3 regions of the Planococcus sp. MB-3u-03 genome follow, and region 2 is predicted to be linked to each of the others. Evidence: riboswitches for the same ligand, from Rfam matches in the RefSeq annotation. Region 2 holds a riboswitch; each other region holds the start of a gene.
What was found. Region 2 has a riboswitch for cobalamin ahead of CW734_RS05375 (hypothetical protein). Riboswitches for the same ligand answer to the same signal wherever they lie in the genome.
Positions count from the first base shown of each region.

Region 1: another riboswitch for cobalamin. It lies ahead of CW734_RS17000 (cobyric acid synthase); the one in region 2 lies ahead of CW734_RS05375 (hypothetical protein).
Region 3: another riboswitch for cobalamin. It lies ahead of CW734_RS17380 (acyl-CoA thioesterase); the one in region 2 lies ahead of CW734_RS05375 (hypothetical protein).

Region 1 covers NZ_CP025135.1:3,151,945-3,162,811, reverse strand. Annotated here, with positions in the region: gene CW734_RS17045 (YrvL family regulatory protein) at 130-501, shown strand; gene CW734_RS17035 (hypothetical protein) at 1,064-1,651, opposite strand; gene cyoE (heme o synthase) at 2,163-3,062, opposite strand; gene CW734_RS17025 (MarR family winged helix-turn-helix transcriptional regulator) at 3,268-3,693, shown strand; gene CW734_RS17020 (NtaA/DmoA family FMN-dependent monooxygenase) at 3,920-5,257, shown strand; gene CW734_RS17015 (DHA2 family efflux MFS transporter permease subunit) at 5,376-6,812, shown strand; gene CW734_RS17010 (NADPH-dependent F420 reductase) at 7,005-7,727, opposite strand; gene CW734_RS17005 (cysteine hydrolase family protein) at 8,323-8,847, opposite strand; cobalamin riboswitch at 8,990-9,174, shown strand; gene CW734_RS17000 (cobyric acid synthase) at 9,280-10,800, shown strand.
Region 2 covers NZ_CP025135.1:823,101-833,967, forward strand. Annotated here, with positions in the region: gene CW734_RS05355 (thiamine pyrophosphate-dependent dehydrogenase E1 component subunit alpha) at 268-1,233, shown strand; gene CW734_RS05360 (alpha-ketoacid dehydrogenase subunit beta) at 1,257-2,279, shown strand; gene CW734_RS05365 (biotin/lipoyl-containing protein) at 2,293-2,742, shown strand; gene CW734_RS05370 (ABC transporter substrate-binding protein) at 2,922-3,881, opposite strand; gene CW734_RS05375 (hypothetical protein) at 3,878-4,408, opposite strand; cobalamin riboswitch at 4,589-4,768, opposite strand; gene CW734_RS05380 (MerR family transcriptional regulator) at 5,176-5,916, shown strand; gene CW734_RS18670 (CPBP family glutamic-type intramembrane protease) at 6,602-6,823, shown strand; gene CW734_RS05395 (sensor domain-containing diguanylate cyclase) at 7,380-8,324, opposite strand; gene CW734_RS05400 (polysaccharide deacetylase family protein) at 9,225-9,701, opposite strand; gene CW734_RS05405 (hypothetical protein) at 9,685-10,152, opposite strand; gene pgaC (poly-beta-1,6-N-acetyl-D-glucosamine synthase) at 10,116-10,867, opposite strand, start outside.
Region 3 covers NZ_CP025135.1:3,225,601-3,236,467, forward strand. Annotated here, with positions in the region: gene CW734_RS17350 (anthranilate synthase component II) at 1-443, opposite strand, end outside; gene CW734_RS17355 (DUF1259 domain-containing protein) at 739-1,137, opposite strand; gene CW734_RS17360 (hypothetical protein) at 1,382-1,561, opposite strand; gene CW734_RS17365 (flavodoxin domain-containing protein) at 1,636-2,115, opposite strand; gene CW734_RS17370 (ribonucleotide-diphosphate reductase subunit beta) at 2,102-3,148, opposite strand; gene CW734_RS17375 (ribonucleoside-diphosphate reductase subunit alpha) at 3,155-5,332, opposite strand; gene CW734_RS17380 (acyl-CoA thioesterase) at 5,334-5,822, opposite strand; cobalamin riboswitch at 5,959-6,136, opposite strand; gene CW734_RS17385 (DUF3934 domain-containing protein) at 7,000-7,188, opposite strand; gene CW734_RS17390 (glutathione peroxidase) at 7,261-7,737, opposite strand; gene CW734_RS17395 (transcriptional regulator, SarA/Rot family) at 7,766-8,203, opposite strand; gene CW734_RS17400 (organic hydroperoxide resistance protein) at 8,224-8,643, opposite strand; gene CW734_RS17405 (methyltransferase family protein) at 8,794-9,348, opposite strand; gene CW734_RS17410 (b(o/a)3-type cytochrome-c oxidase subunit 1) at 9,563-10,867, opposite strand, start outside.

The DNA of each region.
Region 1 (10,867 bases), 1.0 Mb from region 2:
GAATATGAAAATGATATGTAACGTAATTGCAGTTAAGTTACATTCACGTACATAATAGCAAGGGGGGCGTTCGAACTGAATAAAATCAAAACAATTAGCATCTGTGCATGTGTCGTCCTCACAATTTTGATGATTATCACGTTTTTTGAATACATCTTCTTAAGAGTGCTGGGCTTTCAATATGACTCAATTGGTGCTCTAGTATTTTTCTTTTTTCTATATCTATTTCTAGAAATGCCTCTCTCACTCATTACAAATGCCATACCAAAAGCGTTAAAATCGGTTGGCATGATTCAATCAAGTAAGGGATGGTTGGTATTTAGTTTAAATGCACTGCTTACTTTTGCGTTAATTGAACTGCTTGATAACTTCATGACGAACATTTCAATCACTTGGCAAGGTGCACTAATATTTGCCTTGTTCTCTGGATTGACCAGCTTGAAGTTAACAGAGAAAGAGAAAGAACCTCCAGAAATTGATAGTGAGAATTTAAATCGCTAGAAAAGATTTAATTCTAAAAGTTAATTTTCGAAGTATGGATTTTCACTAATCTGAATTAAGTTACATTCCTTCCGAGATTTATAGGTCGTTCCTCTACATAAATAATCGAACGGGAAATGAGGTGGAAAGCAATGAATAAATATCATCGATCAAGCCTGCAACTGCTCATCATTGTCGCCATAACATTAATTTTATCTGTATATTGGCTGAATCTAGAGATTGGTTATGGAATTATATTTTTGCTCATAACAGTTGGATATACCATCTATCTCAATTCCAATGCAGCCAAAAAAAGTAAACATGAACAATGAATCTTGATACTTCTTATCTTTGATTTCACTCTCAAGGGGACCTAGTTTGACATCAATACGGTATTTGCTTGAGTTAGAAAAAAATACTAATTAATATCAATAAGTGTCATATCTAATAATTAGATTTCATTAATTTCTAACAAAGTGAATGGAACTTGATAGCAATTAAGTTCCATTCAGATCCAATCAAATAGAGAACAGAATAAATCCTCCACTTTTTTATTAAGTGGGGGGGGTAACCGTCTTATTATTTATTTTAAATCTCTAATGACATTAAACATCTCGTAATAAAGTCCTCTAACAATTTCTTTATGTTCTTTCTCAGTAAGATCCTTTGCTAAAATGTTAAATTGCCAACCTGCAGCGCCTTCTTTAGCTGCTGGGTAATAACCTGAAGAAAAGATTTCCTCATCATGGACTCTCTTGGAATAATCTATGTAACTTATCTCATCATCTACAAAGGGAAAGTAATAAGCTTCCGTTTTGATGAAGAAAAAGAGAACATCTGAATTTGCAAATACTTCAGTATAGGGACCATCAGCAGCCCTTTCTAAATACTCTTTCATGACGAAAAAACTATCGTATTGTTCGACTGTTTCGATACTCAACTCTTCGATCTCCACCGTACTGAAAGTGATTTTCTCTGAGTCTATTTCTGGCGGAGTGCCTAATACCCCTATCTCAAGATTTCGTCCTAGATACTCTTCTTGAGTGTCTTGTTTATTAGGCTCTACGACTTCTTGTTGTGTGTCTTCTGTTTGGGAGCTGCAGGCTGCTATGATGAATAAAAACAATATGACCATTGAAATCATAAAAATTCTATTTAGTTTCTTTAGCAAGGTTTTGGCTCCCTTCTTAAATTTTAATTTCCATATTTTTACCTTAGCATACTTTTAAAACCAGTTATACGGAGAAGGTAATCCTTGTTTTAATGGAACTTAAGTCCAGTTAAGTTATATTCAGAATCCTTATTTTAGAGAAGTTCGAGGCACCACCAGAGAAAGTGAATTTACCAGAAAATGATACCTTCAAAATTTGAGCAATAAGATTTTAAAGTCCAAATTTCAAATAGAAAGGAAAAGCAAAGATTGCATATTGCATCGTTATAGCCTTTTTGTCTGCAACTTCTTTATGAAAAACTCAATATGTATAGATGCTGTTAGAGCAACAAATTCATGCAATCAGTACTATGTGAAATGAAATACAAAATTTATATATAAGTCCTCGGGTTAATTGCTGAAAATAAAAAAGAAGATGAATCAGCACCCTGAATCCCTCATCTTCTTCCTTTCTTCCAGAAGCCTATTGAATAACAAATCGTGATTCCGGGCAGAACGATACTTGAGCCAGTCAAGAAGTGGCAGTTAGAATTAACCCTACAGAAGCGTAAATAATCACAGTAAAGTAAATGCCGACCATGTGGACTAAGGAAAATAAGAACATTTTATTCGCCCAGACTTCAGTTCCTCTCTTGTGTGAGCCAAATAAACTCAAGCCTAGCCAAAATAACCCTAGAATCAGTGAAACCAAAGTCAGACCAAGGCTTAACGGCAGGAATAGCAAGCTGGAAAACACTAACAAGATCAGATATGCATTGGTTTGGAGGTAGGTGCGTTTTCTGCTTTTTACGACTGGCAGCATTGGAATATTTGCAGCAGCATAATCTTCATGCTTGCGAATGGCAATCGCATAAAAATGAGGCATTTGCCAAATGACTAGGATTAAAAATAAAGCCCAACATGCAGGATGCCAAATATCGGGCCCTACTGCAGCCCACCCAATCAAAGGAGGCATCGCGCCTGAGATGCTTCCCACTTCCGTATTCCAGATTGTATAGCGTTTTGTCCACATGGTATATGGAATCACATAGAAGAATATGCCTAAAAATCCAAGAAAGGAGGCTAGCGGGGCGGCCAAGTACAATAAAGCTAGCCCGCCACCTAACAACAGAACTGCAACGACCACCACTTTTTTAAGTGGTATAGTGCCGGTAACGGTTGGACGATTTTTTGTTCGTGCCATTACGGAATCAATATCGCGGTCATAAATATTATTGAATGAACCAGCTGCCGCAATAACAGCAGCAGTACCTAAAAGCGCAAAGATAATATTTACGATATTATCTATAAAACTATATTGATATGTATATAAGGCGAGCATAAGTCCTGCAAGCATTGGAATTAAATTTGACTTGATGATTCCGGTTTTCACGACTTGAGCCCATAAGTTTCTCTGGGTTTGTTCTATCATTTTTAGTTCCAACTCCTTTAAGCCTACAAAGGTTAATATACCTTAATTGATAAACAGATTTCTAAGGAATAATTATTTTTACGTATACAATATGAACATTCTAAGTCTATCCCGACAGAGTAAGCGTGGTTGAAAGCATTTGACAGCCGATTTTCACGATGATATATTTAGTGGGCTAAATATATTGACTAGTGGAGGGAAATCTATGAAGGCCTCTGTAGATTGTGATATCCGTGAGTCGTTAGATAAAGTATCATCCAAGATGCGTCGGGATTATAGTGAAAGCTTAAGAGAGATCAATCTTTATGTAGGGCAGGACAATTTGCTCGCCCGTTTATGGGCAGGAGATGGAATCACTCAAATGCAATTGGGCGATCATTTGAAATGTGAACCACCGACGGTCACCAATATGGTCAAATCGCTGGAACAAAACGGCTTTATCATCCGTAAGCGTGACGAACAAGATGGCAGGGTTATGCGGATATATCTAACGGACAAAGGAAAAGAGATAGAAAAGCCAGTTGACTTCAAATGGAAGCAGCAGCAAGAAAAATTGCTGAATGGCATTTCACCAGAAGAACGTTTGGTATTAAGAGATTTAATGAAACGTATGGAGAAGAACTTGTTTTAAGTTCTCTCTGGCTATTTACTTAGCAGGCTAACTTTTTAGGGCACTACAAAGTTGCTTGCAAGCTTTAATTTCGAGGTCATAAGGAATCAATTATTTAGCAAGCTAAATAAATCGAACTTAACTGTAAGTTCATTTAAGAAATATACAAAAAAGATAGGCAGACGAAAAAATCTGTACATGCCGATTTTAAAAAACAAAGCCTATCAACAAAAAGGAGAATACTAACATGACAAAACGAAAAGAGATGCAATTGGCGTTACAAATGGTTTCGGGCTATGGGGCTGAATTCAGCGCTTGGAGAATGCCCGGAACCGATCCGGCAGCTTATACCAATACGGACAATTATGTGGAACGGGCGAAGATAGCGGAAAAAGGAAAATTCCAAATGATCTTCATTGCAGATACACCGGCATTGACTGTCGACTTAGGCCCACAGACACCAAGTTTTCCGATGGATCCGATGCTGGCACTTATGGCGGTGGCCAGAGAAACAGAGCATATCGGCCTTGTGGCAACCCACTCCACAACGTTCAATTACCCTTATAATATAGCGCGGCAATTCAAGGCGCTGGATGTTATTAGCCGCGGACGTGTCGGCTGGAATGCGGTAACTTCATCTACTCCAGAAGCGGCAGCGAACTTCGGTATGCAAGTTGCAAGCCGTAAAGAACGATACGCCAAGGCTCATGAATCGATTCAAATTGTCCAGTCGTTATGGGGCAGTTGGCAACCAGACGCTTGGACATTGGATACAGAAGGCGGCAAATTTGCTGATATGGATAAAATACAGCCGATCAATCTTCAAGGACAGTACTACGCTTCCCGCGGCCCGTTGCCAATTCCGCCGTCGGAACAAGGACAGCCAGTAATTTTCCAAGCCGGCGGTGGAGCTGAAGGGTTGGAATTAGCAGGAAGATTTGCTTCTGGTGTCTACGCAAATCCTTATGACATCGAGTCGGCCCGGCAACACCGACAAGCGCTCCGGGAAAGTGCAGCTCGTTTTGGCAGAAACCCAGATGAGATCAAGATGTATGCCGGCTTTATGTTTTCAATCGGGGCGACGGAAGAAGAAGGTTTAGAACGGCGGAGACAGTTGATGAGTTTCAATCCCGATGAGATTCCAAGCCGTGTCAGCTACCTGGGATCCATGGTGGGACTGCGGCTATCGGTACACGCAGTGGATATCGATCAGCCCTTGCCGGCGGAGTTGCTGGAACGTACCTATGCTAGCCCTCAGGATCCCCGTTCCCCTAGAGCTTTGCAATTATTGAAACAAGGATTGTCCATTCGGGACGTTCTGGCGCACGGAGTTATCAATTACCATCCGGTCGTTGCCGGTACCGCAGTGCAAGTGGCAGATTTCCTGGAAGAATGGTTTTTGGCAGACGCGACGGATGGCTTTTCGGTTGTGCCGGATATCGCCTACGATGGAGTGGCCGATTTTGTGGAGCAAGTTGTGCCGATTTTGCAGGAACGCGGCTTGTTCCACAAAGAGTATGAAGGAAACACATTACGCGAGAATATGGGCGTTCCTTATCAATACGGAAGCGCTGAGACTAAGTAAGCGGGATAAAAGAGAATTCTCATGAGTAAAACACTTCAATTGCTTCAAATTTATATAAATAAGGCTTTGCAAAAAAATAAAGCATTATTAAGTTAATTAGCTTACTGGGAGAGAAAAAATGAAGAAACAATACAATACAAAAGCGATTTTATCGTCGTTGCTCATCGTCGGGTTTGTCGGCATGTTCAGTGAGACTGCCTTAAACATCGCCATAGTGAATTTGATGGACGTATTTGAAATTTCGGCGGCAACCGCACAGTGGCTAACGACTGGATTTTTGTTAACGCTTGGTATTTTGATGCCGATCAGTGGCTTGCTGCTGCAAATGTTTACCACGAGACAGATGTTCGTTGGTGCGCTTATTAGCTTAATTACGGGGACATTAGTTGGGGCACTAGCCGTCAATTTTGAAATGCTGATGGTGGCCCGGGTGCTGCAAGCTGCAGGCATGGCCTTATTGCTTCCCCTCATGTTCAACACCATTTTGGTCATCTATCCCCCTGAAAAGCGGGGAGCGGCTATGGGATTTGTCGGACTGGTCATCATGTTCGCGCCCGCAACCGGCCCGACTATCGGCGGTCTATTGATCGAATACTTAACATGGCATTATATTTTCTGGTTCTCGCTGCCATTCCTGATCATCGGCTTGTTAATCGGGCTGAAGTATTTGGAAAACGTAACTGAAGTGACAAAACCGCGGATCGATTTGTTTTCAGTTCTACTGTCAACTATCGGTTTTGGAGGAGTGGTCTTTGGCTTTAGTAAGGCTGGTGAAGGAGAAGCGGGATGGGGCAGTATGGTCGTTATCACTTCTATCATCATTGGTCTTATTGCCTTACTCTTCTTTGTGCTGCGCCAGAACTCAATGAAGGAGCCGCTATTAAACTTGAGGGTTTTCAAATTTCCAATGTACGTGGTGGGGCTGCTTCTCGTAATGATGAGCATGTTGATCATTATGTCGAGCATGATCATTCTGCCGATGTTCTTGCAAACAGGTGCTGGATTGTCTGTCTTTATTGCGGGACTCATGCTATTGCCTGGCAGTGCGTTGAATGGGCTATTGTCGCCATTTATCGGCCGGTTGTTTGATAAATTTGGACCGAAATGGCTCGTTATTCCGGGACTTATCCTCGTTACGACGATGCTGTGGTTTTTCACCACATTGACTACTGCGTCATCAGTGGCATTTATCGTGGCGTTGCATGTCGGTCTGATGGTTGGGATTGCAATGATTTGGATGCCTTCCCAAACGAACGGGCTAAATCAATTGCCGCCCGAATTATACCCGCATGGCACGGCGGTCATGAATACGCTGCAGCAAGTGATCGGGGCAGTCGGGACAGCGGTAGCCGTCAGTATTTTGACAGGCGGTATGGATAGCTATCTACACAGTTCTTCTGCACCGACACAGCCTGCGGAAATCGCCAATGCGATGGCTTCAGGATTGCAAAACGTCTTTTTGTTTACAGTGGGGATCGCGGTAATTGGCCTGGTCATGGGATTCTTTATCCGTCGGGTAGTAGTCCAACGCGAAGTAATAAATTCACCACATTAAATATATTGGATTAAGCCAATTAAGAAACATCTCACATAACATGACAAGCAGTTGGCTAAATTAAAAAACACAAAAAATGAAGCTCAGTGGCTTAAAAGACAGCTACTGAGCTTCATTTTTTTATCATGTTTATAGATGCATGAGAACATTTCTTCTTTGATCCATTCGTTTTTAACAAAAGGGTTTCCTGAATTAGGAATTATAGGTCTCGCGGTTGATTCTCACAATATCATCATGCGTCATGCCAGCTGAAAACTTCTCCATTACCTTATCCCGCTGGACGGGTGCTTTTTCTTTATCGGCCGTATTCAAGGCTTCGATCAGTTCTTCTTTTGTCAGTTCAGTGCAGTAGGCAGGAGTTCCGGGTTGTTCTCTCCAAGAGTCGCTTAACGAACCGGCATCCACTGCATCGAAGCCGAGCTCATTCACGACATCGATCAGCACTTGTTTTTGTGCGGGGTCATCACCGGCAATGGCCATGGCAATGCGGCCAGTCGTGCCTTCTGGAGTTCCTTTATTTTCTAATGTATACGCTAATTGATTACTGAAGGCTTTGATGACCGGTCTTCCTAGCTGCTTGGACACCCAAACACTTTCAACCATTCCGTTTTCGATTTCTTCGATTTCATTGTCTCTAAATGGATAATAATTGGATGTGTCTGCAATGATGACTTCATCCCCAACTTGATCGATGATCGGCCGAATGCTCGGCATGACATGGAGAGGGAGAGAGATTAACAGAACATCAATATCGGTGATCAGCTCTTTGACATCCACAGGTGTTCCTGCAATGTCCTTACCTTCCAAATGTTTAATGTCCCGGGCATCGGCAATTTTGACCTCATGTCCATTTTTCACTAATTTCTTAGTAAGACTGGCTCCAATGGGGCCTGCACCTATAATTCCAAACTTCATTTTTCTGCCTCCCATAATTTTATATATTCTTTAACTTATCTAAAAGAAAATTAAATCAACTGTACATTTACTTAACCAAATAATACATTTAGTAGACTAAGTAAATTTTAACATAGAAGATGAGTAAAATAAATACAGATGAACCATTCCACCCTAAAGCTTTCCACAAAAGGCTTTTTTCACCTCTTTGAAGAGAACAATGCCAAAAAGTCTCCGAAACATCACATAAATGTTGTGATTAGCAGACCGTGTGATGTGTAGCCAGTATTGGTTCGATGAGCACCATTATATAACCCCTTTTAATGAGGGTTCACTGATTGAGTTTTGAGGAATAACAAGAGAAGGTGAAATTGCTAGAAAAAATGATACATGCAATAGCCTGTTCCATAACACTTTAAAAGCAGAGTTTCATAATTATATATGTTTATATATGACGAATTACTGGAAGTGAAGAAACTCTAATATGAGTTTCTTCTTTTTTAGTGGACTGCATCTTATGCATAACTCAAAAGCTTCACTTTCTCATAAAAAAACTCCTCCCAAAATAAATTCCGGGAAGAGTAATTGTAATTTTTTATCGAGGTACGTGGGTTATTTAAGCTCGTCCCAAAAACTCGATATCCTTCGTCTCCTGCAAGGTGACAAACTCGCTTAATAGGCCATTATGGTGGTCGATAATTTCCTGTGCGCTCATTGTTTCCGAATCCCAAGTGCCGTGTGCGTCTTTGGCGAGTGTCACGTCAAATCCCAGCTGGCTGGCGCTGCGTGTGGTCGCATTTATACAATGCTCAGTCTGGTTGCCGGCAATGACAAGGTTTTGGATGCCATTGTTTTTCAATACCTCTAGCAACTTTGTTTCATGGAAGGAATCAGGCGTCCATTTTTGAACGACGGTATCCCTTTCTTCAGGAGTGACGGACGAATGGATTTGCCAAAAGTCGGTGCCTTCTACAAGGCCGGCGTCGTTATGCTGCACATAAATGACGGGAACATCGGCTGAACGCGCTTTTTTGATCAACGACTGCAAATTCTCCAGCAATTGTTCACTTTGATGGACGGGATTGGCTGGGTCGAACATCTCGTTTTGGGCATCAACGATTAATAAAGCTGTCTTTGGCATCGGGCATTCTCCTCTTCAGTTAGTGTTTTCTCTTATTTTATAGAGCGTGCGATTGCTTGTATAGCAGTTGGTGTAACAGATGAAAAAAGTAAAGCTAGTGAGGAAAGAATGACTGTGTATATAATGAAAAGAAAAATAGAGTTTGAATCCAATGCATAAAGTTGCTTATGTCTTGAACATGAGTTAAAAGGGAAGCCGGTTGAATTCCGGCGCGGTCCCGCCACTGTAAGTGAGAGCCATCTGAAAAAGCCACTGAAGCGATGCTTCGGGAAGATTCAGAAGGCGATGATCACGAGCCAGGAGACCTGCCTTTATGCGGATGCCCGTTTGCTTGCAAGGACAAGCTGGAAGTCAGCCTTTTTTTTGCTGTTTTTTCTCAATCCCTTGCGGCACGCGGGGGATTTTTCTATTTTGGCGAGTGGAGGGAAAAGTATGCCAGCAGTTTCGATTATGATTCAAGGAACAGCTTCCGATGTGGGGAAAAGCTTGATTTGTACAGCGCTATGCCGAATTTTTTCAGACGATGGCTTCCGTGTGGCTCCGTTTAAATCACAGAACATGGCGCTGAATTCGTTTGTGACAGAAGCAGCCGGCGAAATCGGCAGGGCGCAGGGCGTTCAAGCAGAAGCAGCCCGTATTCCGGCGACTTTTGATATGAATCCAATTTTGCTCAAGCCAAAGCAGGACATGGTGTCAGAAGTCATTGTCCATGGCCGGCACTTTATGGACATGAATGCAAAAACCTATCGCGACGATTTCTTGCAGCAAGTGATGCCGGCGGTCGAGCAGTCGATGCGCAGGCTGCAGCAGGATTTTGACGTGCTGGTACTTGAAGGTGCCGGTAGCCCTGCAGAAATCAATTTGAAGGATAAAGACATTGCCAATATGCGCATGGCCCACTTGGCAGATGCCGCCGTCATTTTAGTGGTGGATATCGACAAGGGTGGTGCGTTCGCCGCTATCGTCGGAACGCTCGCTTTGCTCGATGAATCGGAACGAATTCGTGTAAAAGGAATCATCATCAATAAATTCCGTGGCATGCGTGAGCTGCTCGATGATGGCATTGACTGGCTGGAGAAAGAAACAGGCATTCCGGTGCTCGGGGTCTTGCCTTATCTCGATGTCCAAATCGATGCAGAAGATTCTCTTGCATTGTCATCGCTGCGGTTTAAAAAACCGAAACCAGGAGAGTTTGCTGTAGATATAGCCGTCATCCGGCTCCCACGAATCTCGAATTTCACAGATATAGACCCGTTTTTCGATGAACCGGAAACGGGCGTTCGTTTGGTCGGAAAAGTCGAAGATCTCGGTACACCTGACCTGCTCGTCATTCCCGGAACCAAAAACACATTGGCTGATGCTGCGTGGCTCAAAGAAAACGGCTTTGATCGAGCGATTCAACAGCTGCACGAGCAAGGCACCAAGATCTTTGGGGTTTGCGGAGGTTTTCAATTGCTTGGGGAATCACTCGTAGATCATGAAGCGGTTGACGGGGAAGGCGGAGCGGCAAGCGGCCTTTCCTTGCTGCCGGTGGACACGGTGTTTGTCGGGGATAAGAAAACCGTTTTAATGACCGGCAAGCAAGTAAAAGACGGGCAAACGCTAACAGGCTACGAAATTCATTTGGGAAGATCAACTATCCGCGGGGAGGCTCTGCCATTTATGCAGCTGTCGGACGGCCGGATGGACGGGGCAGTCAGTGCAGATGGAAGCGTGATCGGCACATACCTCCATGGCATTTTCCATAACCGGAAATTCACGCGTGAACTAGTCAATGAATTGCGAGTCAAAAAAGGGTTAGAACCATTGGAAGACGATGTGAAACCCGATGCCCAGCGAAGGGAAGAAGCGTATGATTTTCTAGCGGCACAAGTTCGCAGCCATATGAACGTGGCAGCGGTTTACCAATTACTCGGCTTATCTGCTTACGCGGCCCACAAGAGCACAATGTAAGAAGAAATGTGTTTTTCGATACTACTAGAAAATAGTGGATGGTAAAGAACAAAAAGCCGGACTTCCT
Region 2 (10,867 bases):
TACAATTTTGAAAGGAAAGGATGAACAGATGCATTTGTAATCAGTTTCTAACAAGTTGCACCTGTTAATTAAAGAAGATCACCTTAATTGTAAATTCTCTAGTCTTTTATTATCAGAATATTGAAATATTTATTGGAGAAGAGTACACTGAGAGTGTTTAGGCCTATGGAATTTGTCGCACGCCATCCGAATTTATGGAGTAAAAAAGGAGGAGTAGCAGTGACTAAGTTCGAAGAAAAACAGCCTTCTGTATCTGTCGACAAGCTGATGTGGATGTACGAGCAAATGGTCAAGATCCGCTATTATGAAGACCAGATGGTGGAGGCGTATACGGAAGGCAAGTCACCGGTGTTCAATATCGGTGAAGGCCCCGTGCCGGGTGAAATGCATCTCGCGACCGGGCAGGAACCAGCCGCCGCCGGCATGATGGTGCATTTGACGAAAGACGATACGGTAACCGCGCCGCACCGTCCGCATCATCACGCCATCGCCAAAGGTGTCGACTTGAAGAAAATGACGGCGGAGATTTTCGGAAAAGAATCAGGTCTCGGAAAAGGCAAAGGCGGGCATATGCATTTGTTCGATCCGGAAGTGAAATTCTCATGTGGCGGCATCGTGGCAGCCGGCATTCCGCATGCGGTCGGTGCGGCTATGGCCAATAAAATGAAAGGAAAAGACTGGGTCGCCGTGGCATTCATCGGTGAAGGAGCGGCAAATGCCGGAGCGTTTCATGAATCGCTCAACTTGGCAGCGCTGTGGAATTTGCCGTTCATCATCGTCGTCGAAGACAATTCATACGGCATTTCGGTTCCAAAGACGGCGTCGACTTCTGTCGAATCGAATGACCTGCGCGCTTCGGCGTATGGCGTAGCGGGGGCTTATGTAAAAGATAATGATCCGATCGCGATGTACAAGGCATCGGAAGAAGCGGTCAACCGGGCACGCAACGGACAGGGCCCGACAATCATCGAAATTGAAACTTTCCGTTTCCTCGGCCATTTCCAGGGCGATCCCGAGTTATACCGGGACAAGGAAGAAGTGCCGGGACTGCGGGCGCGCGACCCGATCATGAAACTGCGCCAGCAGCTCTTGGATGCGGAACATGTGAATGAACCGGAACTGGAAGAAATCGAAACACGCGCCAAACAACAAGTGGACGAAGCCTACCAGTTTGCACGCGACAGCGATTATCCGAAACCTGAAGCCGCATTGGATGACGTCTTTACATCTTAAATCCGGAAAGGAGCCTATCCGAAATGGAGACAGCGAAAAAAAGAATGCTGACGGGCAATAAAGCGATGGCGGAAGCGATTGCCCAGGAGATGGAGAACGACAAAAACGTATTCGTGCTCGGTGAAGATATCGGAAAATACGGCGGCATTTTCGGTTCGACGCAAGGCTTGATGGAAAAATTCGGGCCGGAGCGTGTGCTCGATACGCCAATTTCCGAGACGGCGTTTATCGGTGCGGCGATCGGTGCAGCGGCAGAAGGCATGCGGCCGATTGCAGAATTGATGTTCGTCGATTTCTTCGGCGTCTGCATGGACCAGATCTATAACCATATGGCGAAAATCCCGAATATGGCGGGCGGCAATGTGCGCCTCCCGATGGTGCTCATGACTTCGGTCGGCGGCGGTTATAGCGATGCTGCGCAGCATTCCCAGACTTTGTATGCGACATTTGCGCATATGCCGGGGATGAAAGTGGTCGCACCGAGCACGCCACATGACTTAAAAGGCATGATGACGTCCGCGATACGCGACGACAATCCGGTCGTTTTCATGTTCCATAAATCACTTCAAGGACTCGGGTGGATGGACCAGCTCGATTATGCGGTCGGCCATGTGCCGGAAGAATCGTATACCGTGCCGCTCGACAAAGCGAATGTCATGCGGGAAGGCAAAGACGTAACCATCGTCGGCATCCAGATGATGACGCATTATGCGATGGAAGCGGCAGAGCGATTGGCACAAGATGGCATCGAAGCGGAAGTCATCGACCTGCGATCCTTGGCGCCGATCGATAAAGATACCATCCTCAATTCAGTGAAGAAAACGCATCGGCTGGTCGTCGTCGATGAGGATTACCGCTCGTATGGCATGACAGCTGAAATCGCGGCCATCGTCTCGGAAGAAGCGCTCTATGAACTTGAATCGCCGATCAAGCGCCTGGCGATTCCGGATGTGCCGATTCCGTACAGCCATGTGCTGGAAGATTTCGTCTTGCCGGGGCCGGATAAAATCGTCGAGACAGTCAAGCAGATGATGGATGAAGCGTAAAGGAGGCGATTGGATGCATGATGTGACTTTGCCGAAGCTGTCTGAAGATACCGATGAGAGCTTGATTGTCCTGTGGTTCGTTGATGAAGGCGATTACGTCGAAGAAGGCGCCGTGCTGTGTGAAGTGCAGACGGAAAAAGCGGTGTCTGAAATCCGTGCCGAAACGGGTGGGACGGTGAAGAAAATCCACGTGAAGCGCGGAGATTCCGCCAAAGCTGGTACATTGCTTGCAGTCATCGACCCAAAAGGACAAGCTGCCGAGAACACGGGGGCTTCTGAAAAAGTCCATCTCGAACAGGCGGAGGAAAACGAAGCGTCACAAGAGACAGCGAGCTTTACCCGCGTGTCGCCAAGACTTCGCCATCTCGCGAAAGAACTGGACGTTAAACTTGAAGACGTCAATGGGACTGGAAAGGGCGGGGCGATAACCGAGCAGGACATCCGCGATGAAGCGGGATTATGAATAGAAAAAAGGCGTAACCGACTTAATCGGTTGCGCCTTTTTTATTGATGAGTAGACTATTCATTCCCTCTGAAACAGAGTGAGAGCAGGACTTGCGCCGTTATGATGCAGGACTTTATAAACAGTGAAATAGCTTAGGGAATGTCTGTGCTTGTTGAGTGAAGCGCAAATGAATAAACTTATTCCATCAATTCCGGATAAACCGTTTCCGCAACTAACTGCACCGCTTCACCGATGCGCGGCCCAGGGCGGGAAGTGATGTCGGAATCGATGAAATGCACTTCGTCATTCTCAATCGCCTCCACATCCGACCAGCTGTCGCGCGCTTCGATATCACCGACGGCATCTTCCACGTAAGACACGGTCGTCAAGATGACTTCGGGATCGCGGGTGATGACTTCTTCTTCAGAGATATTCGGCCAGCCTTCCAGGTCCTCGAAGACATTGGTCACTTGGGCGTGGTTTAGGATTTCCTGCATGAACGTCGATTTACCGGTTGTGTAAATTTCAGGGGACGGGCTGATTTCCACGTACACTTCTTTTTGCTCTTCGACCGCTGCAAGGCGTTCTTGGACATCTTCGATTTGCGTTTGGATGCCTTCGATCACTTCAGCGCCTTTTTCTTCCTTGGCAAGAACAGAGGCGATTTGTTCGATATCGCCGTATACTTCATCGAATGAAGTAGCCGATTCGATAACGAATACCGGAATGTCGGCATCTTCAAGTTGGGAAAGGGCAGGCGGTGCCTCGCCGGTTGAATAAGCCAAAACGACATCCGGGTCGAGCTGGATGATTTTCTCGGCATTGAATTCCACGGAATCACTGACGCGTTCGATGTCCTGTGCCGCTTCCGGGTAGTTGTCATAGTCGGTAACGCCGACCAATTGATCGCCGGAATCGAGTGCAAAGACGATCTCGGTGTTGCTCGGGATGAGCGACACGATCGTTTCAGGCGCTTGCTCGAATTCGAGTTCTTCGCCGCGGTCATCGGTGACCGTGTACGGTGCGTCGCTTGCAGTTTCAGTTGGCGTTTCTTCTGTTGTTTCGTCTGTTGCCGGTACTTCGGCAGTATCATCTTGGCAAGCACCGAGTGTTAAAGAGAGTGGAATGCTGAGTAAGAGAAATGATTTGATTTTCACGAGTGAGTCTCCTTTTTCTTCATGCGTTTTGTTGGATAGGATTTGCTGACGAATGGGATTTCATCGACGCCGTGCTGCTTATTGGCATACACGGCCATGACAAAAAAGACATTGGCGAGCAGGTTGGCATAGTCCATCAAATGCTCCGGCACTTCGCGCTCAAGCATCACATGGTGCAGGGCGCGGACGGACTTTTTCGCTTCGCTGCGGCAGACGTGAAGAATGCACGCAGCGTGGGTTCCTTGCGGCAGGACGAACTGGCCGATTTCCTCTTTCACTTCCGCCACGTAGCGGTCGTACAAGTCGCTGAGCTCGGCGAGGTCTTGTTCGGTAATCGCGAGTTTCCCGCGCACCGAGCCGTTCAAGTGATAAACCATCGGCTGCAGGCAGCGCAAATCATCGATGATTTGCGGGACATCGTTGACCGCGATGGCTTCGCCGATCCGTGTCGTCAAGGAATCGGTGCGGATCTCGAAATCGACCGTCGAAGCGCTTTCCCGCATGAACGGGTAGCACAGGTAGCGCATGTTTTTTTTTCATTTGTTCACCTCCTGGATAGAATCCGTAAATATCAGCAGACGTATCGCTTTCAAAAAGAGACAAAAAAAGCCACTCTCAACGAAGAGAGTGGCACGATTGCGAATATCCAGCACAAGGCTGTCCATAGGAAAAAGTTGCCGTAGATCCTCTTATCTTCCGAAGAGCAAAAATACGTTCAGAAAAAGGTAGGTCTCCTGGCTTGTGCATCGCTTTACTCTAAGGCCTTCCCGGGTCTCCCCAGTGGCATCTCTTATTTCATACGCACTTACAGTTGCGGAAACAGCTCCGGATTTTCACCGGATTCCCTGTTACGCTGACGAATCAGCACCTTTTCCCTGCATGATTATTTACTTAGTTTCAGTGTAGCACTTTTGATTTGGATTTAGGAGAGGAGAATGAAATTGTTTGGAGCTTGAATAAAGGTTACAGGGGAGGCACCGCGTCGGCCGCTTTGGGCATGGCTCCGTACATAGGCGAATGGATCATAATCAGTATTTCACTAGGAGTTGAAAAACGTTCGTAAAAGTCATCGAGAACCAGCGAACGTTCGTAAAGTGTTTTGGTATGTTTACGAACATTTTTCGCGCTTTATTAAGCTGTTTTGAGAGCGTTCGGAAAAGTGTACTTTTACGAACGGTTTTTGGACTAAGGGTCCATATGCTTATAAAATTTACAGAAAAGTTTATACCGCCTGTTGACTCTTCCGTTTACGGCAGAGTTATACTAATAATGAAAGCACAAACGGAGGTGGCTTATGTATAGTATTGGGAAAGTGGCAAAAGAATTAAACCTGACTGTTCGAACACTGCGCTATTACAATGAAATCGATCTATTAACACCTTCCCGAATTGCAGATTCAGGTTATCGTTATTATTCAAAAGAAGATATTCTAATTCTGCAGCGGGTTATCGCTTTAAAGAAACTAGGATTTCAATTAGAACAGATCAAATCTATTTTAAATGAAAATGACTGGGAGGACATTTTTGAAGAGCAATTGATTATTATTGCAAAAGAAAAAGCACACCTTGATTATCTGGAAAAAATGCTCAGGTTAACCCAGCAACTATCTTTTATTGAACAAGACATTAGTTGGACCAACCTATTCCAATACATAGGGCAAACGGGAGAAGATCAAGTTAAGCAAATGGCTTATTTGAAAGAATACTTTAGTGAAAAAGAAAGGAAGGTTTTTAACAATCCCCTATTTCATATGGGTGAGAAGGAATCTATGGACATAGTTTACTTATTGAGAACAGCCAGGGAACAAAAGCATGAAAACCCAAGCTCGATGAAATCTCAGACCTTGGCTAGAAAACTTATATTGTTCCTTGACGAAGCGTTTAACAGTGATAAAGCACTAATTGAAAAGTATTGGAGCCTACAAAAGGAAGCACCAGAAAAAGCCGGATTAATCTTTTTGGAAGAAAACGTAATTGAATACATTGATAAAATCATAGATTTTTACGAAGTAAACGAGTTGAAGAAGGAGAAGTAAATTGAACTGGAGCAATGAGCGGAAGCGTTATAATGCTGAACGGACAAAGTCGGAAAAGAAATTTCTAGATTGGCACGCAAAAAAAGGGAGGAAAGACATGATAACTACATCTAAGAACTCTTACTTAACTTATACAACCCTAGTCATTCTAATAGTGTCCTCTATATGGATTGTTCTATCAAATAACGGGCGTATTATTGTAAGTGCAGATTTTGATGATTCACTTTTACTGTGGCGGCACTGGTTAATAGTCGGGATACCTTTTATTGTTTTATATTTTTTACCATATAAAAACCCAAAATCCCCCTGCTTACATGAGGGGGAAAAACAGACTCTAAAGGCACAAACGCATTATCTATTGTTTACTGCTCTTTTATATTTTCTCGCTTTAATTATAACGCCTGCTGAAAACGTTTTTGACTATTTTTATATTTACAAACTTATTTTTCTTCTTTTGTTCCTCTTATAATTTTCAAGTGGAAGCCGTACAAAATAAAATTCTACTCACACTCTGCAAAAACAGTGGAAATTTGCTCTCATACCCGTTTTGTATGGATATTTATGTATTATTTCAGTCCTTGGGGTTCTGCAGAGTCTAATACATACGAAATAAATTTTCTTATTTTATTGACCGGTGCTTTAGTTTCCTTCTTATTAAACAGTGTTCTGGAAGAATTATTTTATCGTGTTTGGTTACAAACTCGATTGGAGCTTTTTAGGAACTTGGCCAGCCATTTGTGTATCTGCTTTGTTATGGGCTGTTTGGCACGTTACTATTCAGAGCGCCGGCACTATTGATGTGACTATAGCAAATTCCATTGCTAATCATGGACTCATGGGATTATTTTTGGGGCTTTTATGGTCAAAATATCGAAATTTTGGGCTCTCGTCATCATTCATGGCTTAACAAATTTTCCGCTAGAAATTATTAGTAAACTGTTAGGAGAATAATTATGACTAAAAAGTCAGCCATATACGTGTCCATGCATCTTTTATTCCAATCGGATATTCTATGATAGCTGAATTACCAATTGGAATAACATTTGTGGAAAATATGAATTCTGAACAAAATTAAGTAATATTGGTCTAGCTTCAAGAAACGATTGAGCCCCATAAAAGGCGGCCAATAATATAAAAATTTAATTGCTAAAAACCTTTATTTTTGACAATTCTAGGTTAACCATTAATTTAGTTTACATATCATGAATTTATCGGAAGTTACTTATACAGAAAAAGGAGAGAAGAGGCTGTCCATTGCGCATCTTTTCTCCTTTTTCAAAAGTGCGCTATTACGAATACTTTTGAAATGATTATTTAAATAAAACTAAATTTTTATTCTTGCGATTCGCGCCCTATTTAGGAGACAGTTTATAAATTGTATTAGATCCCATATACTTTCAACTAATGACTACTTTATTCTTCCCTTTATCTTTTGCTATATAAGGATTTATCTACTACCTCCATCATAGAAGTAAGCGGCATTTTATCAGTGAAAATTCCCCTCCAATCGATACGGTAAACTCAAGCAGGCAATCTTGATAGTGAATGGTCAATTGCTGAATAGATAGGAGTAACCTGTCAGCAATAAGTTTCACTTCAACTTGAGTGATGTCGGGCAATAAGATAGCAAATTCGTCTCCACCTATACGTGCTACAGTGTCCACAAGTCTTGTGCCTTCTTTAAGTTGATTTGCCAATTCTTTTAGTACATGGTCTCCTGCAGGATGTCCATAAGTATCGTTAATGGCTTTGAAATTGTCTATATCGATACATAACAAGGCCAAAAATCTACCATCATGAAGCGTGCAATCTGATGCTTTAGCTAGTTGCTCCATAAAATAACGACGATTATATAAAGAGGTCAAAGGATCTTGATCTGCCAATTCTTTTAATTGAAGTTCTAGAAGTTTCTGTTTGGTAATGTCTACATAGCGAATAACTACTCCTTCAATAGATTCCTCGGTTTGAAGAGGCGTAGCTTGCATCAAAAACCATCTTTTTATAGTAGGAGAGTGACAGGATTGTTCGAAATTAAAAGAGTCTTTCTGTCCTGTCAATATCGCTTGTAGCCCCTGATACAGTAGAGGCTCATTCTCACATTGTTCTAAATAATTCATTCCAATACCATAACTCGCTAAAGTTTCGCCACTTCTTAATGCAAATTGAAGCCATTCATTATTTGCAAAAAGAATAGAGCCAGTTGCATCAATCAAACAAATTTGATCTCGCAAAGAATCCAGAATAGATTCCTCTATTCCTACTTCTGTTGATAGGATATTTTCGCAATCTTTCTTCAATATAACCATCATCTTTCTTTGATTTATATTTTTATTAAGGTGTTTAACTGAGCTAGTCATCGGAATTCTAAGAAATACAAGTAATTCTGTCAAAGATATGACATTCAGCATGACTTCTTCACTACTATATTTAACAACGAAAGTTTCTCGTTTTTAGATTAATTTATTTGTGGGCTTGCAGTTGCAAGGACGTGTTGTAATTGAGTACTTTTGGGGTGACCTAATTAAACGTTAGAAGAAAGTCCAGCATCTCTTTCTGGGTCATACGGGCAGAGCTGTTTCTTTTGAATAGGTGCGCCAAATACGGTCGTGACGATTTTTGTTGGTGTCTTATGGATCTCATGTACCAGTGTTGGAAGTAAACCATATTTTTCTATCGTTCTTTTGGTATACGTTTGATTTTCAACAGAATTATAAAATGTATATGTACAGTTGAATGCATGAATAGCTTATGGCTGCGATAAAATGAATGGCACGAAAAATAAGGGTCAGATTTAAAAGAAGCTATTACCTATTCGTATAAAGATGAAAAGAAAAGAACATCAAGATTGGTGATAAATACCAAAAGTTAGCGTTCAAACTTAACTTTTAGAATGTACTACCTATATGATGCTCTTTTTGAACCTTACTGACTTTTAATGAAAGGAAGAATGACTTTGCGATGTGTTGCATCGTTAACAAGTACACGATTGATGTAAAATTATCATCTGTCGGCACTATTGTTTGCGGTGCTAAATATATCCTGCTTCTAGCCCTTGATCCCGTAGTGCCTGAGCCGTAAAGTCATCAGTATTCCCGTATGGATAAGCGAAGCTACGTACAGTTATTTCAAGCTCTTTTTTCAATAACTTCAATGCTTTTTCAAATCGCTTTTAAACGCCTCTCTATTTTCTGGAACAAGAAATATGGGAGTTTCGTTTTCAAATCGATGCATTTTATACGTATGAGATCCCACGCTGGCAAGTCCACTCTTTTCCATTTTCTTATTTGATCCCATGTTGCCATTTTAAGTTACTGAAGTCTGTATCTCCAACGCGTCCTGCAATGACAAACATGGTAAATGGAACGTTTGTTTTTCAAAATCGGAAATGCATTTTTGTAAACTGAGTAATCGATGTCGTCAAAAGAAACCCATACACATTTTGATGGGAAGGTTCCTGATTTCTTTGCTTGAAGGAATTCGTCTTCTGACAAGAAAACAGCTCCTGCATCGGCTAACGACGTTAATTGTTCTTCGAATTCTGTAGTTACTACGCTGTACTTAACCAATTCATCCGAGTTTAATAGCCATCTGCTTATTCGAACAAGCGTAGTATCTTCTAACACACGGTGATAGTTTAAACCAAGGCAACTCTCTTTGTTTAGTTCTTCTGGAAAAGACATCGCTAACTCATCTACCGTAAACACTTCTTCTTTGATATCATCCTTGAACAAAAAAAATGCATATATTAAAGCTAGAATAATGATTAGTTTAATCGCTTTCTTCATGTATTTTTTCCTCTTCTAATGAAATAATGGGGTTTCTTTCAAAAACCACATAGTTGCTTTGGAGTTTTTCAATGTTTTCGACACTCATTAATTGCAAGGAAAGTAGATCACGCTCAGTCACGGTCTCTGGGTAAGTTCGACGAGTTAATTTCCCAAATCGTTTTTTATTATAAAGACGATTAATAAACAATACTAAATAAAGAACAATGAATACGATAAATCCAAATAAAATTACTGCTTGAACTTCACTGTTTGTTGTTTTGAATGTAGTATTCAGCGTTCTTGTTACAATATTACTAAATCCAGTAGTAGCTGATAAAATGAAAATCATCACAATCACTGTATACACCCAAAAAAACAAAGTAATAAGCAGATCGGCAACAAATCTAAAATTTGAACGATTTCCACTAATGATCATGATTTCTTTAGACCTCGATCTGGACTTGACCATACAGCGTAACCTCCTTTGTAACGAGATTTAATGGCTCTTGGTAAAGCAACAACGACTACTAGGGTGTTTACCATCCAGTAAATAGCCGGATACCATGCGGCCCAAAAATAATACTTCATCACCCCGTTATGTCTAGAATCGATTACAAGAGAGATGAACAGTTGAATCATACTAATAAATACAAGGAAAAAAGAAGTTAATGTCAACCAAAAAATTAGGTCTTGAAAGGCATTAGCTGAAAAAACAAGGATCAGTGTAATAAATAACCAACTGAAAGCCCAGAGTGTACTGATACATTGCTCTAAAAAAATAAGCCATAGACGTCTTTGTTTCCAGCTGAATAAGATGCGCCAATGACGCAAGATGACTTCTTGTCCCCCTTGTGCCCAACGAATTCGCTGTTGCCAAATACCTAAGAGTGTTTCGGGAACAAGCATCCAACAAATTGCACGAGGTTCATAACGAACATCCCAAAAGCGTTTTTGCAATTTCCAACTAACGGCAATGTCTTCTGTAATCATATCGCGATCCCATAACCCGACATCTACTAATGCTTTTTTGCGAAACGTCACAACTACTCCCGATACCGTCATTACTTTTCCTAGTAGTCTTTGTGTGCGCTTAATCGCACCAATAATTGAAGCATATTCAACCAATTGCATTCGGCTCAAAAGCGTATTTCGGTTCCGAATAGATGGACTTCCTGTAACGGCGC
Region 3 (10,867 bases), 980 kb from region 2:
TCTGCTGTTGCCGTCACTTCGAGAATGTCTGGAAGCGTATCGATTTCTGCCACGAGCGAATGATAACGCACGACCGGCGTCGGTGAACTCAACCCCGCAAAAACTCCCTGCCCGCTGTGTACCACTTCCGATACTTTGCCGTGGACAGGCTGTGCGCCTTTACGGACTTTGCCTCCGTAAAACTCGACAATGCTCTGGTGGCCCAGGCACACGCCGAGTATTGGCACAGTCCCGCTGAGCTGTTCGAGCGCTTTGGTCCCGACGCCTGGCTGCAAAGGCTTGCCCGGCCCTGGCGACAGCACAATCAGCTCCGGTGATAAGGCTTCGATGTCTTGGAGCACGGCCTGGTCATTCTGGAAGACCTCCACACGCGCACCGAGCCGTTCGAAGTAATGGACCAGATTATATGTAAATGAATCATAATGATCGATGATGACAATCACGGGAAAAACTCCTCTTCAAGTGAAATGTTGCGTAGTTTCATTATAAAGGGAGTGAGGCGATTAAGTATAGCTTATGCAATAGCATGCAAACAGAAGCATTTCCGAATTAAGTTTACTTAACGGAACACTGACTATAAATAGCCTCATCCGTAAAGCACAAAGCTAGTTTATCTAGATTCGCCACTTTAGATAATTAAATCTGCCAGCATGCCCACAATAACATGCTGACCCTCATTTTCCAAATAAAGGATGCATACTAAAAACCCGGATCGCCAGGCGTCCGGGTTTTGTCTATTTAATCGATCTGGCGCAATGCGGCAGCGAGCCGTGCGGCGAAATTCTCCGGCGGTTCCTCTGCAATCAGGCGCAGACACACAATATTCGGGTTCGAGTCGATGCTTTGTTCAAATTCTGTCGGCAAGGCAATCGGGTATTGCTGCAATGCTTGCGTAAATAACGGCACTTCTTCAGGGAGCAGGTAAATGTCTGCTTCATTCATGGCAGAGCCATCGGATTTCAGGTTTCGAAACGATATATCGTGTTCCAGTGTGCAATCAAAACTTTTATCATGCAATTGAATGGTTACGGTCCGGTTTTTCTTGATCAGGCATTCCATGTCCGTGGTATCGGTTTCTGCCTCAAGCAAGTTACCGACCTGTTGTGCCAGGTCCATGATAGTGTGTTCGATTTTCATATCGTTCCCCTTTCTTAAAGCAAATTACGCCGAAAAGAAAACGCCGAAAAAAACCCAAGCAAGGGCTTTTTTCGGCGTTGGTTCCAGCGCTATAGTCTGTTCCATTTTACCAAATTAGAGTTGTATGTTTTTGAGCAGTGATAATTAATGCCTGATCGGAAATACTATGGCTTCCCGTTCGTGAATAGTATAAGATAAATCGTTCAAAAAGGGAAACTATAGGCCTACACTTACTTATACAAAATCAATCTTCTTCATCTTCTTCATCATCTTCATTATCTTCCGAATCCCCTTGATTCTCGCCCGGCATGACATCCGTTTCTTGCTCCATCTCCGGCTCGTCTTCCTCGCCGCCGCAAGCAGCAAGCATTCCCGCAGACAATATTGCAGCTGCGCCGACTTTCAGCCATTTCTGTTGTGCCATAGACCTTCCTCCTCTGTTTCAGTTCCTTATTAGCTCTATACCCGCTTGTCAAAAGGAGAAACTACAGGAGACTTTCAAAAGTTGGCAGCTAAGGGCACGCCTTTATGATGGCTGTATTTCGTCAACACACTTTTCGCGAACGCATCACAGCGCAGACGGTCATCCGCAGACGGCATCTGTTCGACTTTGAGCGTTGCGGCTAAGACGGTTGTCGCATGCAGCATGTCCCGGAACAGATCTACCGCGCCACAATACGTCGCAAAGCAGCGGTCTCCTGTTCCGAATACGCCTGTGATGTGCGTCTTATCCTGCTGTTCCATCGCTTCGTACAGGCCATGCAGCTGCTTCGGGATTTCCCCGTTCATCCACGTATAAGTACCGACTAAAACTATATCGTAACGGGATAGTTTAGAGAGATTGAATTCTTTCACTCGAAAAACATCCGGCTGCAGCCCCTGCCGCACGAATGCATCCACTACCATACGGGCGAGGCATTCGGTATGCCCCGTCGCAGAAGCATAGACAATTGCGACGTTCGGTTTATAATTCGTCAAAGCCGTTCGACTCCGATACTTTCGTATAGGCGCGTGATTTCTGTTCGAAGAAATCCGACTTCGTACTGTTCATCATCTCATCGCCGAAGACGCGGATCCACGGCATCGGGTTATCGCGTGTTTCATAGAGGTTGCCGAGGCCGATTTGGCGCAGTCGCTTGTTTGCCAAATACTCGACGTATTCGTTGAACTCATCAAGATCCAGGCCGTCGATATCCCCTAGGATATGCTGTGCCCATTCTTTTTCGAGTTCGACGGCGTGCGCTACTTCATCGCGGATCCAGTCGTTCATCTCATCTGTCGCGAGTTCCGGGTTTTCTGCGATCAAGATACGGATAAACTGGGAAACGAAATAGGCGTGCTGCATTTCGTCACGCTGGATATAGCTGATCATCGTGCTCGTTTTGAGCATTTTCTGCTGGCGGGCTAGGTGGTAGAAAAACGCAAAGCCCGCATAGAAATAAATGCCTTCCAAGTTAATCGAATTGACCGCAAGCTTCAATAAGTTTTCCAGATTGGGCTCCGTACGGAACGCTTCGTACGCAGATAAGATCCGTGCGTTGCGCTTTCTGACGAGCGGGTCGTTCTTTGCTTCGTCAAAGCGCCGGTTCTGTTCATCAAGTGGCACGAGTGAACTGAGTACGTAGGAATACGACTCGGTATGGACCGCTTCCTGCTGGGCGATGACGGCAAAAATCGACTTGAAGCTCGAATCGCTGACATAGTCCATTACTTGAGTCATCGTCGGCGTCTGCAGGCTGTCAAGAGACGCGAGTTGTGTGTTGATGCGCAAAAAGACGTCTTTTTCGGTATCCGATAGTGAGTCCCAATTTTTAATATCATCCTGCATATTGATTTCCTGCGCTTTCCAGAAGTTCGCCAGCAGCGCTTGGTACAGTTCATACATATGCGGATGGGCGATATCGTTCCAATTGAGCAAGCCGGAGCTCGCCCCGCCGACAATGGCGGTCGAGCGGTTCGGTGCATCCGGGTCCATCAATGGTTGTTTCGTTAAGGTTTGCATACTCCTCATCCTTTCTTAGCTTTCACATGCCTCGCATGCTTCGATTTCTTCCTGCGACGTGCTGCGCACATAATAGCTCGTCTTCAATCCGCAATTCCACGCTTCGAGGTGCAACTCCAGCAATTCCTTAGCGCGGATCGTGTGCGGCACATACAAATTAAAACTGATCGACTGGTCGATATGGCGCTGTCTCGCGGCATTTTGGCGGATGCTCCATTTTTGGTCGAGCACGTGGCGTGCGCGGCGGTAATAGTCATATGTCCGGTGATTGAGGTCCGGTGCCGTTACATTAAAGCGGAAATTCTTTTTCTCTTCTGCGTATTCGACGGCATACAGCGGATCGATGCCGTCTGTCGAACCGCCAATTTTAGCGGTCGACGAGTTCGGCGCAACAGCCATCATCCAGCCATTGCGGACACCAGATGCTGCAACTTTGCGGCGCAGCGCGTCCCAGCGTTCACTGTTGTAGCCGCGGCGCTCGAAAAAGCTGCCTGTATGCCATTCGGAATTCTGGAATTCACTGAAAGCCCCTTTTTCCTCTGCCAATCCCGCAGATGCGCGGATGGTGTGCCAAGCGATTTCTTCGTACAAACTGTCTGCATACTCGACCGCTTCTTCTGTTTCCCAATGGATGCTGCGAAGCGCCAGCAGATGATGCCAACCGAATGTTCCTAACCCAACGGCGCGGTACTTGCCATTCGTCACTTCTGCCTGGCCGACCGAAATCGTGTTCAAGTCGATGACATTATCGAGCATGCGCAATTGAATCGGGATGAGGCGGGATAAGACGTCCGCCTGCACCGCTCTTGGCAAGTTGATGGACGATAAATTGCAGACGACGAAATCGCCCGGTTTTTTCACAGTGACCAAATTGCCTTCTTCGTCTTTGTATTCTTTGATAATTTCAGTCGGCGACATGTTCTGTGCGATTTCACTGCACAGATTACTGCAGTAGATAGATGTTTTGCCAATGCCGCGCAAGTGCTTGTTTGGGTTTTGGCGGTTCACTTCGTCGCGGTAGAACATGTACGGCGTTCCGGTCTCGAGTTGCGACACCATGATGCGCGCCATAACATCCATCGCACGGAACGATTTTCTGGCCAATAAAGGATGGTTGACCGCTTCCTCGTATTTTTCCGTAAAGTATTTACGGTCCGTTTCATCGTAGAAATCTTCCAGGCCAAGCGGATTGCCCTGGTCGTCTTTCCAGCCCATCACTTGCTTGACTTCGTGCGGGCAAAACGTATGCCATTCGCCGATGCTGCGGCCGTTGTCATCCGTTTCCTGCAATTTTTGCATAAACAAATCCGGAATCGACACGCCGGTGAAAATATCGTGTGCTTTGCGGCGCTCATCGCCGTTATTTGTTTTCAAATCCAAGAAGCCATTCATGATGTCTTTATGGAATACATCAAGGTAAACTGCCACTGCGCCTTGGCGCTGGCCAAGCTGGTCGACGCTGACGGCTGTGTCGTTAAGCAGGCGAATCCACGGGATGACGCCTGACGAATTGCCTTTGAATTTACGGATGTCGGAACCAAGTGCGCGCACTTTCCCGTAATAAACGCCGAGGCCGCCGCCGTCTTTACTGAGGCGCGCGACGTCCCAGTTGTTCTGGTAAATGCCATCAAGCGAATCCGCTACTGTGTCGATAAAGCACGAGGACATTTGCCCGAAGCTCTTCCCGGCATTCGATAAGGTCGGTGTCGCCACTGTCATATACAAATTGCTCATCGCCCAATATGCTTCTTTGACGAGTTCGAGGCGGCGCACTTTCGGCTCTTTTTGCATCAAGGTCATCGCGATGACAAGAAACCGCTCCTGCGGCAATTCCCACACACGCCCGTCATAGTCTTTTGCCAAATAACGATCCGCCAATAAAAACAGGCCTATGTAATTGAATAATTCATCGCGTTCTGGCGCAATTTCTTGGCCTAATACACGGATTTCGTCCTCGGAATAAGCTTCCAGCAAATCTTTCGAATAAATGCCGAGTCGGCTCAGCCCCTCGATCAACCCGTAAAAATCATCGTATTTGTTCGCTGCGCTATAGCCGCGCGTTTGTGCAGCTTGTTCGTATAATTTCTCCAAATACAATCCTGCTGCTTCGAAGGTCCAATGCGGCTCGTCCATCGACACCCGGTCAAGTGCATCTTGAATTTTTTTATCGCGTTCTACTGCCCCTAAAGTCATTTCAACACAGCTCCTTTGCGTATTCGTTTGCGATCATTCGGCGTTCTTTTCGCTCCTGTGCGTTCTCAAACAAACGTTTTTCATTTTCCGTTTCCGGTACTACGCCTGCGACCGGCGTCGGCCGACCTTCTGCATCCACGGCCACCATCGTTAAAATCGAAGTGGTCGTCAAACTGCGCGTGCCGCTTTCGATGTGCTGGCATTCTGCTTTGACGTACACTTCCATCGAGGTCCGGCCTGTTGAAATGACGACGCCTTCCAAAATCAAGATATCGCCGACTTTTGCCGAGGACAGGAAATTGACGTTGTCGATCGATGCGGTCACGACTGCGCGGCGGCTATGTTTCATTGCCGAGATGGCGGCGATTTCGTCGATATACGCGAGGACGGTGCCCCCGAAAATCGTGCCCATATGATTGGTATCCGGCGGCAAGACGAGCCGGGACTGGATGGTCCTGGATACGCCAGCCGGAAGTTGTTCTCTATGCATAACGAATTCCTCCTTATAAAAACAAAAAAGCCCCCACTCTCCGAAGAGAATGGGGGCATAAACGCAAGTTAATTAGGTGGGCACACTTGGGCCGCACAAACCAAACCTTTGTCATCCTTCCCAATTCCCGGAGAAGTGCAAAACGACAACAGAGGCAGGTCTCCTGGCTCGCGCGTCACTCTCCCATGCCCTTCCCGTCCATTGGACAGTGGGATTTCATGGTTCGTCTGCGCTTACAGTTGCGGGAACAGCTCCGGGATTTCACCGGATTCCCTATTCAGCCCATATTGGGCACCTTTGTTGCGGTATCACTATATATGGTGTTGAAATTTTACATCATCACCAAATCTTGTAGTTTCACTATAGACCAGTTCGAATTTCGCCGCAAGGATTTTCTCGCACTTCCTGTAGAAAGTGAAAAAGGGTCTAGTTGCTGGCGTGTTTTTCGTATAAAACTTTCAATTTGTAGTTAATTTTTGATACGTGGTTCGTTGAATCTTGCTGGTTGTGTATAGATGGCGAGAGTTTGCTTCTAGAATCGTTCCAGTGGTTGGTTTATGCTTCATTTTAGTAGTCGCCTCCGGGCTTTGGGTTGGCCTCTCGCAATAAGCCAGGAAGAGCGTCTGTCTTATTGCTTCGGCTCACCCTTTTGCGCTCGGCGGCTCGGAGATTTCATTGTGAGTAGACTGTTTAAATAGTTTTATTTCTTTAGTTAGTTGCCGGCTAGTGGGGAAATCGCTTCCCGGGGCAGGCTTCGGTGAAGACAGCGAGAGCTTACTTGTGAAATCGTTCAGGCGTTCCAGTTATGCATCATCTTGGTAGTCACCGCCGGACTTTGGGTTGGCCTCTCTCAATAAGCCAAGAAGAGCGCCTGTCTTATTGCGTCGGCTCACCCCTTTGCGCTCGGCTGCTTGGAAATTTCATTGTGTGGAGTATGATTAACCAGCTCTGCTTCTGTATACGTTGCCGGCTAGTGGGGAAATCGCTTCCCTGGATGGGCATGTAATAAGATAGTGTGGAGGTCATTTCGAATGATTTCAGCATTCTATTTGTTCTTCACATCAACTGCGCTGTCTAGCTTTGGATTAGCTCTTAGTAAAACTCCAAACGCTATCTCCGCTCCCCCCTCTATTTCCCAGGAAATAAAAAGACCGCGCAATTGCCTGCGCGGTTTTTGTTATCCATCGACCCATTCAGATTCAGCTTCTGGCTGCTTTCCTTTTTGGTTCGTGGCTTCTTTATTGTCTTTGCTTGTATACGGCTTAAAACTTTTGGCTTTGTTTTTGCCTTTTTCCCAACGGTTCCAGCCTTTTTTGCCGGTTCCTTGGCCTACGCCGCTTTTTGATTTTGCTTTCGCTTTGCCCATTTCTTTCACTCCCGTTCACTCATCGTGACGTTCAGCTTACCACATCCCGCCGCTTTCGTGAACAGTTCGTGTTTAGGCCTCGAGCACTTTCTGGATATCTTTGTGCATCGAATCAGGCGTATCTTTCGGTGCGAACCTCGCCACGACTTTGCCATTCGGGTCGACAAGGAACTTCGTGAAATTCCATTTGATGCCGCTCGACAGGAAGCCTTTCGTGTTCGACGTCAAATGATCGAACAGCGGGTGCGCATCTTTTCCGTTCACTTTGATGATGTCGTGCATCGGGAACGTGACGCCGTAAGTCATGCGGCACGACGATTCGGCATCTGCCGCTTCCCCGACTTCCTGGCCGAACTGATCGGACGGAAAGCCAAGTACGACTAGGCCTTCATCTTTGTAGCGCTGGTAAATCTTTTCGAGGCCGTCAAACTGGCCGCGCAGGCCGCATTTGGTCGCCGTGTTGACGATGACCATCGGCTGGCCTTTGTAGCGTTCGAGCTTATACTCTTCCCCGCTGGCATCGGTGACCTTAATATCGTAGATTCCCATCATTCATCACTCCTGTTTCCATGAATTTTCATAAATCCATCTCGCCGAAAAATGCATTTAAGGCTTTCAGGTTGTTCATCAGTTCGATGGCATTGACATCGAGATAATTGCAGCTGGTAATCTTGTCGTGAATGGCCTGCTCAATCGGCTTTTCATCCGCACGCGACTTTTCCGTCAAAGAAATCCGGAAAGCGCGGCGGTCTTCAGCCGATTGTTCTTTCACGATGCGGCCATTTTGAATCATTCGGTTGATGATCGGGTTGAGCGTGCCGGTGCCGAGGCCGAGTTGCCCCCCGATTTCTTTCATCGTCAAGCCGTCTTCTTCCCACAACACGAGCAAGACCAAATACTGCGTAAAGGTCAGGCCGAACGGTTCTAAGGTCTTCGCATAAAGTTTCGAGAAATTGCTCGACGCTTTATACACTTCAAAGCATAGTTGCTGTTCCAGCTTGGTTGGTTTGTCCATGTCATCACCTGTTTTTCTGCTTATCGAACGACAATCTCCACGTCCACTGAATCTTTGATCGCTTTGGAATATGGGCAATACGCGTGGGCTTTGTCGACGTATTCCTGTTTCTTGCCATCTTCCAGGCCGTCGATATCCACTTCGAGGCGCACTGCGAGTTTCACGCCGCCGTCTGTTTTATCGCCCAGCAAGGAAACTGTCGCTGTGACTTCGCTGTTCGTTACTTTCACTTTATCACGTTCCAACACGAAGTCCAATGCACTGTTGAAGCAAGAGCTATAGCCTGCCGCAAACAATTGCTCAGGGTTGGTTGCCGTATTCGGCTGGCCGCCAAGCGCGACTGGCTTTGCTACATCAAGATTGAAAATATTATCTGGTGAATAAACCGTGCCTTCACGTCCACCGCTGTTGATCATTGTCGTTTCAAAAATTGGTTTCATTTTTATATCCCTCCAAAAATTATATCTTACACGATCTATATTAGAATAAATCGTACACGATGTAAAATGAAATGCTTTGGTTTTTTTCAAAAGAAAAATCCCAGATGCAAGATCCGGGATTTCCACTTCTTTATTCGCGATAGCTGAGCTTCAATAAATATAAGGAATCAAGCGGGCGCGGTGCTTCATCCATTCCTTGTATTCGGGCCCGAACTTTTCGACGAGCAAGGCTTCTTCGTGCTGCATGCGTTTATTGAGTGCAAAAGCGAGCAACAAGCCGCCGGCAATCGCCGAAATCGGGCTCGTAAAGAACAGCGCCATGCCGATGCCGATCAAAAACAAGCCAGTATAAAGCGGGTGGCGCAGCTTGCGGTAAGGGCCGCTGCTGACGATCGTATCGCCTTCCCTAACCGTCACGTGGCGTGTGAATTGTGATTTCAAGTGAATGATCCCCCAAAATCGCAAAAAGACGCCGATGATAAGCAACACGAGCCCGATCGGCCTGAGCACCGAGGCAATTTCTGTTTCCGCCAGCTCCTGAAGCCAATAACCAAACACGATGGTGGCAATCAGCGACAATAGGATCCCGAAGAATGTCCTTTTTTCGACCGGGTCGCCTTGCCCGGTCTCGCGATTTTTAAAAACGATGAATTCGACCAGCCAAATAACGCTCACAGCGGTGAAAACCCAGTCCATCCACCCCATCACATCCACCTCTTTCTTCTCCTTAAAATACTATAGAAGATGCCGCTCAAATACAATTTCCAACTGGTTGCGAATAGAAAAAGCTGTCCCGGCACCTTACCGGAACAGCTCTTCTTTAGTCTTCGTCCGTCACCGACAACTCAACGAGCATCGCGGTGAAAACGATGAAAATGGCCATTAATGCGATTACCATCGTGAACATTGTCCTCAACTCCTACCATGTAATAAATCCTTTCGAGCCAGGCGGTGCATGTTGGATCATGTGGGTCAGTGGAATCGCGTATGCAATGATGATCAACGCGGCGGCAATGCCGATCCAAATCCACCAGTTTTCCAGCCATTTCGGTGTATTCGACATATCGCTTTCCGCCAGCGGGAATTCCACCATCTGTTCAGGCGTTTCCGCTTTTGGCGAAACGAACATCGTCATGATGACGATATACATCAAGATCATGGCAGACAGGAACAAAATCGTGCCGCCGATCGCCATCGTCACATGGTTCGAGATGATGCCGTCAAACCATTCCATCGCCGACGGGTGGTCGTTATAGCCGCTGTAAGCTGTGCGGCGCGGAGCCCCCATCAAGCCTAATACGTGCTGTGCAGTCGACATGAGCAGCATACCGATCGACCACGTGATGATCTGGACAAAGCCGAGGCGCTGCATGCGCTTCGTGAAACGGCGCCCCGTCAAATATGGGATGAGCCAGAAGGTCAAGCCCATAAACGTCATCGCGACAGGCGTTCCGACGGTAATATGGAAATGCCCGACAATCCATAAGGTATTGTGGACGACTTCATTCAATTGAAAACTGGCATTGATGATCCCGCCAGCGCCCCCAGGAATGAAGAACGCCATGGCGATGAAAATCGACGTGAACCGGACATCTCGCCACGGCAATTTCTTGAACCAGCCAAAGAGGCCGGTGCCGCCTTTTTTGCGCCCTGAAATTTCAAAGGTCGCAAACATCGAGAACGCCGTCATGAGTGATGGCACGATGACCATAAAGGTCAAGACGACCTGCAGGAACTTCCAGAAGTTCGAGATACCCGGCTCCGTCAATTGATGATGGAACCCGACCGGAATCGAGAACAGAATAAACAAGACGAAGGCGAGACGTGCCAAGGAATCACTGAACACTTTCACGCCAAGCAGTTTCGGCACGATCGTGTACCAAGCGATGTACGCTGGAAGCAGCCAGAAATACACAAGCGGGTGGCCGAAATACCAGAACAGCGAACGGCTCAATTCCACATTGATCGTATCCGTCCAACCGAATGCCCACGGAATGTATTGGAACAACACAGTCGCAACAACGCCAAGACAGGCGATGATCCATAACACGATGGTCGTGACCGTCATGAACGCAAACAAGGGACTCAATTGCCCTTTATTGTTACGGCGCCAAACCATGTAATGGCCGACCAAGGCAAAACTCGAGATCCACGTGCCGACAATGACCAAAGCCAGGCCGACATAATAAAATCCGTTCGCTTTCAGCGGGGCGTAAAATGTATA